Regions from separate parts of the Acetobacterium sp. MES1 genome, predicted to be linked through region 2. Evidence: a T-box and tRNA genes for the amino acid it is inferred to sense, from the RefSeq annotation. Region 2 holds a T-box; the other holds one or more tRNA genes.
What was found. The T-box of region 2 lies ahead of metG (methionine--tRNA ligase). A T-box ahead of a tRNA ligase gene usually reads a tRNA of that ligase, here a tRNA-Met.
Positions count from the first base shown of each region.

Region 1: it encodes a tRNA-Met, which carries the amino acid that the T-box ahead of metG (methionine--tRNA ligase) is inferred to sense. The anticodon was not compared.

Region 1 is NZ_MJUY01000008.1:20,805-25,229, forward strand. It holds gene hbs (non-specific DNA-binding protein Hbs) at 1-282, shown strand, start outside; gene BI182_RS02340 (RNA-binding S4 domain-containing protein) at 375-614, shown strand; gene BI182_RS02345 (FtsB family cell division protein) at 645-977, shown strand; gene BI182_RS02350 (Ppx/GppA phosphatase family protein) at 940-1,953, shown strand; tRNA gene BI182_RS02355 (tRNA-Leu) at 2,042-2,129, shown strand; tRNA gene BI182_RS02360 (tRNA-Met) at 2,174-2,250, shown strand; tRNA gene BI182_RS02365 (tRNA-Met) at 2,274-2,350, shown strand; tRNA gene BI182_RS02370 (tRNA-Glu) at 2,369-2,443, shown strand; tRNA gene BI182_RS02375 (tRNA-Val) at 2,489-2,564, shown strand; gene tilS (tRNA lysidine(34) synthetase TilS) at 2,626-4,071, shown strand; gene hpt (hypoxanthine phosphoribosyltransferase) at 4,040-4,425, shown strand, end outside.
Region 2 is NZ_MJUY01000016.1:16,891-21,315, reverse strand. It holds gene dnaB (replicative DNA helicase) at 1-75, shown strand, start outside; gene BI182_RS06745 (NAD(P)/FAD-dependent oxidoreductase) at 88-1,476, shown strand; gene rsmI (16S rRNA (cytidine(1402)-2'-O)-methyltransferase) at 1,477-2,319, shown strand; T-box leader at 2,371-2,598, shown strand; gene metG (methionine--tRNA ligase) at 2,623-4,425, shown strand, end outside.

The DNA.
Region 1 (4,425 bases), on a different contig from region 2:
GAAAAAATGAACAAATCAGAATTAATTGCCCAAATGGCAGAAAAGTCGGGTTTATCAAAAAAAGATTCAGAAAAAGCATTAGGTGCTTTTTTGGACACAGTGGTAGATACCTTGAAAAATGGAGACAAGGTGTCATTAGTAGGTTTTGGAACCTTTGAGGTTAGAGAACGTGCAGCACGTACAGGTCTTAACCCACGAACAAAAGAGCCCATCGAAATAGCAGCCTCTAAAGCCCCTGGCTTTAAAGCGGGTAAAGGCTTTAAGGATGAAGTAAATAAGTAAGCAAAGTTACAGAAGCCGGGGCGACGCTCTGGCTTTTTGTTTTATCAGTGGTTTTAGTTTTAAGCTTTTTGATTTAGAATAATGAGGACTACATGAGAATTGATAAATATTTAAAAAACGCCAGAATTATTAAACGTCGAACCGTGGGAAAAGACGCCTGTGACGGCGGGCGGATATCCATTAACGACAAGGTGGCTAAACCGGGTGACCAGGTGAAACCCGGAGATATTATTACCATCCGTTATGGTGACGGAGAACAAAAGGTGGAGGTTCTTTTATGCCTGGAACATGCTCCTAAAGATAAAGCAGGAGATATGTATCGGGAATTGTAGGGCAGGCCTGCCGGAAATGAAGAAGCGAAGATGAATGAAAAAACGAGAAACCTGATCAGACGTCGAATCATCATTGCCCTGGCAATTATCGGGACAATTTTGTTTACCGTCTACATCTATCTGGCCAATGCCATAAAAATCTATGAGTTGGATCAGCAAAAGATCCAAATTAGCCAAGAAATCGAAAATGAAAAAATAAGAAGTAATCAATTAGATGAACAGGTTAAACAGATGGGCAGCAAGAATTATGTGGAGAATTTTGCACGGCGATATCTAGGTTTATATTATCCGGATGAAACCATCGTCATTGTGGAAACCCAGAAAGATGCTGCAGAAAGCGATGGGCAAACAGTTGAACAATAAATGCAACAGTAATTTAGATGGTAGTGAACTTGATTTGATTGAACGAAAAGAAAAAAAACGCCATCTGGCGGTGATTGATATAGGAACTAATTCCACCCGAATGCTGATTTTTCGAAATGACCAGGGAAAACTGGTGCGGGTCAACAAATCGGTTCGTTATACCCGGATGGGCCAGGGAGTCAATCAAACCGGACGGCTTCATCCCGATGCCGAAAAAAGAAATATGGAAGCCCTGGAAGAGTACAAAAATATCGCCGCCGATTATGGGGTGGAAGCGTTTTATTTGTTTGGTACCAGTGCCATGCGGGACGCCGATAATACAGCGGCCTATCTTGAGGCAGTTAAAGAAAAACTGGGATTCGAAATTGAGGTGATTTCTGGTGAAGCTGAAGCAGAGCTTGGTTTTGTTGGGGTGTCTCAGTGCTTTGAAGAAAAAATTCTGATTTTTGACATTGGTGGCGGTAGTACCGAATTTATTTATGGCGAAGATAATGAAATAAAAAGAATGATGAGTATTAATCTGGGCTGTGTTCGCTGTACCGAAGAATTTATTTTTTCTGATCCACCAACCTTTCAGGAATTGGAGCGGATGAATGAGAAAATTTATGCCGAGTTTGAAAAAAAGACACATGGATTTTTGCCGACCAAACCCTACAAACTCATTGGTATTGGTGGAACGGCCACCAGTTTATCAACGATCAAACAGGAACTGAAGACCTATTGCAGTGAAATGGTTCATCAGAGTACCATTACTAAAGATGAGCTGGAACGTATGATTGATAGTTTAGCCAGTAAAACCATCAAGGAGCGACAAAATATGGTGGGGCTGGAAGCCAAACGGGCTGATATTATTTTAGCCGGGGCTTTTTTACTTTTGAATATTTTTAAAATCACTGGGGAAACTGTTTTTACCGTCTGTGATTATGATAACCTCGAAGGCGCAGCATACCGCCATTTTGTCATGGAAAATAAATAGAAATATTTTTTTCAAAAAAGCTTGACATTATCTATGGATGGGCGTATAATAACACTTGTCCCTTGAGCAAGGGGACGGACGAAAAAGTGCCGGGGTGGCGGAACTGGCAGACGCACAGGACTTAAAATCCTGCGGTCCTTTCGACCGTACCGGTTCGATTCCGGTCCTCGGCACCACTTTTTAAAATGGTCACTTGATAAACTTGCTCAATTACTCACATCGCGGGATGGAGCAGCTTGGTAGCTCGTCGGGCTCATAACCCGGAGGTCGTAGGTTCAAATCCTGCTCCCGCAACCAAATATACAAATCCTTTTTTTCATGGCGGCGTAGCTCAGTTGGCTAGAGCATACGGTTCATACCCGTAGTGTCAGCGGTTCGACTCCGTTCGCCGCTACCATAAAAAAAATAAATCAGTGGCCCCTTGGTCAAGCGGTTAAGACACCGCCCTTTCACGGCGGTAACAGGGGTTCGAGTCCCCTAGGGGTCACCAATTAATTTGTATCATCACAACCGAATAGTTTCCAGATTATTTCGTGGTCGCATAGCTCAGCTGGGAGAGCACCTGCCTTACAAGCAGGGGGTCACAGGTTCGAGCCCTGTTGCGACCACCATTTTTTTTATCTATTTTTGTTAAAAAATTAGAATCGAGAATTTTATTGAAGTGGTGAAACCATGGAGAAAAAAGTAATTCAATACATTGAAGAACAGGGAATTTTAGAGGCTGGCGATCATGTTCTCATCGGCGTATCCGGTGGAGCAGATTCGCTGGCTTTATTGTATTTTTTGGACAAATATGCCAACCAATTTGAAATAACCCTCGGTGTGGCTCATCTTCACCATGGTCTTCGGGGAGTTGCCGCTGATGCCGACGAGGAGTTTGTAAAAGAATTTTGTCGGGAACGAAAGATCCCCTTCTTTTCACGACAACGAAATATCCGGCAAATATCACGAATCGAGAAAATATCAGTAGAAGAAGCGGGACGGAAAGAACGTTACGACTTTTTTAGTGTCATCGCAGAAGCCCATGGTTATAATCGGATCGCGATGGGCCATCATATCAATGATCAGGCGGAAACGATGCTGATGCGACTGATTCGGGGTACCGGGGTCAAGGGGGTATCCGGGATTAAATCCAGTCGCGACAATTTATATATCCGGCCTTTTTTATGTCTTGAGAAAAAAGAAATTCTGGCGTATTGCAAACTCAATGAGCTGGCTTTTCGAACCGATGCCACCAATTTTCAGCGAGACTATACCCGCAATAAAATCCGGTTGGATATTATGCCGATGGTTTTAGAAATCAATCCCCGGGCGGAAGTCCATTTTAATGAATTTACAAAAATTGCCTATGAATATGAAGCGTTTTTTGAGAAATATGTGGATCTGATTGAAGATCGGATTCTGGCTTCTGAAATAAACCAGGTAGTTATTGATCGTGACGTGTGGTTGGGCGAGGAACCGGTGGTTCAGAAAGAAATTTTACGGCGGGCCATTTTTAAATTTAAGGGTAGTTTAAAGGAAATTGAGTACAATCATATCACTGCATTTTATAGTTTACTAAAGAGCGACAAAACAATCTGGGAAATCCACCTCCCGCATGACATTCAAATTAGCCGCCGTTATGAACGGGTTATGGTATCTGAAAAAGAAACGCAGGCTGAGGTTATTTTAACACCCAAACGGATTCTGGAAAACAAAACCTACCTCTTTGCTAAAGAGCATCTGATCGTCGAGACGAAACGGGTTACTCCGGCTGAATTTAAGGATAAAAGGTGTTTTTTTTCGAAAGAAGTGGAAAATCATTGTGAAAAATATTTTGATTATGATAAAATAAAAGGCATATTGGTTTTGCGTAGTCGTCAATCAGGAGACTATTTTTATCCTCCCGGTCTACTGGGAAAAAAATCCATAAAAAAATATTTTATTGACAAGAAAATCGATCGCAATCGCAGAAATGAAATTCCGCTACTGGTGGTGGACAACGAGGTCTTATGGATTTTGGGCTATGCCATCAATCAACGATTTTTGGCCAATGATGATACAAAAAAAATAATTAGGGTAACATACCTTATGTTAGGAGAAAAATGTGATAGCCGATATTCAGGAAATTTTGGTTGATGAAAAGGCATTGGAAAAGCGTGTCGCAGAACTTGGAGAAAAGATTACCGCAGATTACCGGGGAAAGTATCCCATCTTGATTGGCATTTTGAAAGGATCATCGGTTTTTATGGCCGATTTGATTAGAAAAATTCCGATTCCATTGGAGATTGATTTCTTAAAAGCCTCCAGCTATGGCGCCGAAGCCCGGAGCTCTGGAATTGTTCAACTGGAAGCGGATCTATCGATGGATGTCAAAGGCCGGAGTATTTTGCTGATTGAAGATATCGTTGATACTGGCAATACCCTGAAATATTTATTAAATCGCTTTGAAAGTCTGGGGGCAGCGGATGTGAAGGTCTGTTCGCTACTGGA
Region 2 (4,425 bases):
CCCGAATATACAAAATTCAACGATCTGGCTGTGGGTTATAATGAAGATGACTACGGCCCGGATGCGTTTGCATAAAGGAAGAAGAACATGAAATATGATGTAATCATCATCGGGGCTGGCCCCGGTGGTATTTTTGCCGCCATGGAACTGGCCAAAAAGAACAAGGAACTGAAGATATTGATGCTGGAAAAGGGCAATTCGATTGAAAAACGGATCTGTCCCAAGCGTCAGACCAATGTCTGCATTGGTTGCAAACCCTGTAATATTACTACCGGATTTGCCGGAGCCGGGGCCTACTCGGATGGCAAACTATCGCTTTCACCGGATGTCGGCGGCGAGCTGCCGGAATACATTGGCTATAACACCACGGTTGATCTGATTAAATATGTTGATGATCTCTATATTGAGTTTGGCGCCGACAAGCGCGTTCATGGTGTGGATGATCCGGATAAGATTAGGGATATTCGGACCAAGGCGATCCAGAGCAATTTAAAACTGATTGAATGTCCGGTTCGTCACATGGGCACCGAGGTCGGTTATACCATTTATCAGCGGATTCAAAATTACTTAATCAACGATCTGGGCATCGACATTAAGTTTAGAACACCGGTGCAAAGCCTGGTAGTCGAAGATAATTCTGTCGTCGGCGTGGTCGCCAAAGGTGAAACCTACCGGGCTGACAAGGTATTGGTGGCTGTGGGCCGGGATGGCTCGGAATGGTTTACCTCGATGTGCGAAGAATACAAGGTGGAAACCAAGGTCGGGAAAATCGATATCGGCGTCCGTTTGGAAACCCGCAACGAGGTCATGCAGGAAATCAATGAGGCCCTTTATGAAGGTAAGCTGGTTTATTATACACCCACCTTTGATGACAGCGTCCGGACCTTCTGTTCCAACCCCGGCGGAGTTGTATCGACCGAATATTATGATAACCAGTTGGCGGTGGTCAATGGACACAGCTATAAATCCGACAACTTAAAAACCCATAACACCAATTTTGCCCTGCTGGTTTCTAAAAGCTTTACCGAACCCTTTAAAGAAGCGGTTGCTTATGGCAAGCACATTGCCGGGTTGGGAAATATGCTCACCGGTAACAAGATCATGGTACAGCGCTACGGCGATTTCTTAAGAGGCCGCCGGACTACCGAAGAGCGGTTGATGCGTAATAATATCCGGCCGACCTTAATTGATGCGGTGCCCGGGGATCTCTGTTTAGTACTACCTTACCGGATTATGAAGGACATTGTCGAAATGATTCAGGCCCTGGATCATGTGTCACCGGGTCTGGCCAGTGATGAAACCCTGCTCTATGGGGTAGAGGTTAAGTTCTATTCCAATAAGGTGACCGTAGATAAAAACTTCCAGTCCAGCATTAAGAATCTCTATGTATTGGGCGATGGCGCCGGAGTCACCCGGGGCTTGATGCAGGCCTCCGCCAATGGGGTCTATGTGGCCCGAAACCTTTATAACGAATAGATGTCCGGAAAACTCTATATAGTCGGTACTCCGATTGGGAATCTGGATGATATGAGCATCCGGGGCCTAAAAGTCCTGCAGTCGGTGGATCTGATTGCTGCTGAAGATACCCGGCATTCGATTAAGCTGCTCAACCATTTTGAGATTTCTAAAAAAATGGTCGCCTATCATCAACATAACGAACAGCAGTCGTGTGAGGGCCTGATTGAACTGCTAAAACAGGGTCAGAACATCGCCCTGATTTCTGATGCCGGAATGCCGCTAATTTCCGATCCGGGGTCAGTCCTGGTTAAAAGCTGTGTCGCCAATGCCATTGCCCTGGAAGTGGTGCCCGGCCCCAACGCCGGGCTCTGCGGCCTGGTGTTGTCAGGACTGGACACCCGTTCCTTTTTATTTCTCGGCTTTTTAGGTAAAGACAATAAGGCGGTTAAAGCAGGGATCAACCGGATTGAAGAATCAGTCGATACGGTGGTGCTTTATGAGTCCCCCCACCGTCTGCCAAAAACTCTGGAAATTTTGGTCAAGCAGGGGCTCGGTCACCGGCAGATGAGTATCTCCCGGGAGCTGACCAAACGCTATGAGGAAACCCGTTATGGTACCATCGCAGAACATCGGGACTATTATCAGAAAAATCCCCCCCGGGGCGAGTATGTCCTTTGTATTGAAGGCCGAACCGCCGATGAAGGTAAGGTGGCGGCTTCTCTGGAACTGGAAAGCCTGAGCCTGGAAGACCATCTAGCTCATTATCTGAAGTCCGGTTTGCCGGAAAAAGAAGCCATGAAAGCGGTGGCCAAAGACCGCAATATTTCAAGACGGGATGTTTATAACGCAGTTAAGCGATAAATCCCTTGAAAAAATCTGGAATTAAAGTATAATAGGGATAGCAATTAAATAAAAATTACAATGAAGAGAAGAGTAGGTGTGGATGCTGTGAAGAGAGAGCCGGGATGGTGAAAGCCGGTGACAGAAAAAGCATTGAAGATGGCCTCGGAGTAAGTTTGGGTGAATCGTTTAGCCCGAACCGCTTGACGCGATAAAACTTAAAGTTTTAAAAACTTATGAAGGCATTATTTGTGAGAATAATGTGAATTAAGGTGGTAACGCGAACCCTTCGCCCTTAACTGGACGGAGGGTTTTTTTTGTTGGATTAAACCCACCAAATACAGAAATATGAATAAAGGAGAACTTATGTCAGAAAAAACATTTTATATTACTACCCCCATTTATTATCCCAGTGGGAACTTGCATATTGGCCATACCTACACCACGGTGGCAGCCGATACGATTACCCGGTTCAAAAAACTGCAGGGTTATGACACTTACTTTTTAACCGGTACCGATGAGCACGGTCAAAAAATTGAAAAAGTGGCGGCTGAAGCGGGCGTTGCGCCCCAGGCCTATGTCGATGGGATTGTCACCGGCATTAAAAACCTCTGGGACACCATGAACATCAGTTACGATCAGTTTATCCGGACCACCGACCCTGAGCATGAAAAAACGATTCAGCGGATTTTTAAAAAGCTCTATGATCAGGGGGATATTTATAAATCCAACTACGAAGGCTGGTACTGCACGCCGTGTGAATCCTTCTGGACCGAAAGTCAATTAGTTGACGGAAACTGTCCGGACTGTGGTCGACCGGTAGAAAAAGCCGCCGAAGAAGCCTACTTCTTTAAAATGTCCAAATATGCCGACGATTTGCTCAAACATATTGAAGACCACCCCCATTTTATTCAACCGGAATCCCGCAAAAATGAAATGATCAATAACTTTATTAAACCCGGGCTCCAGGATTTGTGCGTTTCCCGAACCTCCTTTACCTGGGGCGTGCCAGTTGATTTTGATCCCGGTCATGTGGTTTACGTCTGGATTGACGCCCTGCCCAACTACATTTCGGCCCTGGGTTATCTCAATGACAAACCGGATCTGATGGAAAAATACTGGCCAGCGGATGTTCATCTGGTCGGCAAGGATATTATCCGCTTCCATACCATTTACTGGCCAATTATTTTGATGGCACTCAAATTACCACTGCCCAAACAGGTTTATGGCCACGGCTGGATTTTATTAAAAGGCGGAAAAATGTCCAAATCGGTGGGGAACGTGGTTGATCCGGTGGTTTTAGTCGACAAATATGGGGTTGATGCCCTGCGCTACCATGTGCTGCGGGAAATGAGCTATGGTTCGGACGGTGTTTATAACGAAGACCTGCTGGTCAGTCACATCAATTCTGACCTGGCCAATGACCTTGGCAATCTGCTTAGCCGGACCCTGGCGATGACTGATAAATATTTCGGTGGGATTATTCCCAAGGAACGGGAAAAAGAAGCCATTGACAGTGAACTGATTGATCTGGCTGAAAAAACGCCCGGGATTGTCAGTGACTACATGGATAAGCTGGATTTTAGCCGGGCCCTGGAAGAAATCTGGAAGCTGGTTTCCCGTTCCAATAAATACATTGATGAAACCCAACCCTGGGTACTCGGCAAAAGTCCCGAAAAACAGGCTCGTCTGGCCCAGGTAATGTATAATCTGACCGAGTCCTTGCGAATCGTCACCGTGCTGATTTCGGCGGCAATGCCGGAAACCGCCCGAAAAATCGGCCAGCAATTAAACTGTCCGGCGGAATGTCTAACCTGGAACAGCATCCAGCAGTTTGGCGGCTATCCGGAAGGCCTCAAGATCGAACGCTGCGACGCCCTGTTCCCACGGATTGAGCTGGAAAAGAAAGCGGAACAGCCTCTTAAAGAAGAGAAAGTTAAGCTCGAAAAAGCTAAAAAAGAAAACGACAACGCAACTCCGGAAGAACTGCCGGAAGGTCTGATCACCATTGACGATTTTGCCAAGGTGCAGTTGCGGGTGGCTGAGGTGGTTGCCTGTGAACCCCATCCCGATGCTGATCGCTTGCTGGTTTTACAGCTGATGGTCGGCCAGGAAAAGCGTCAGGTG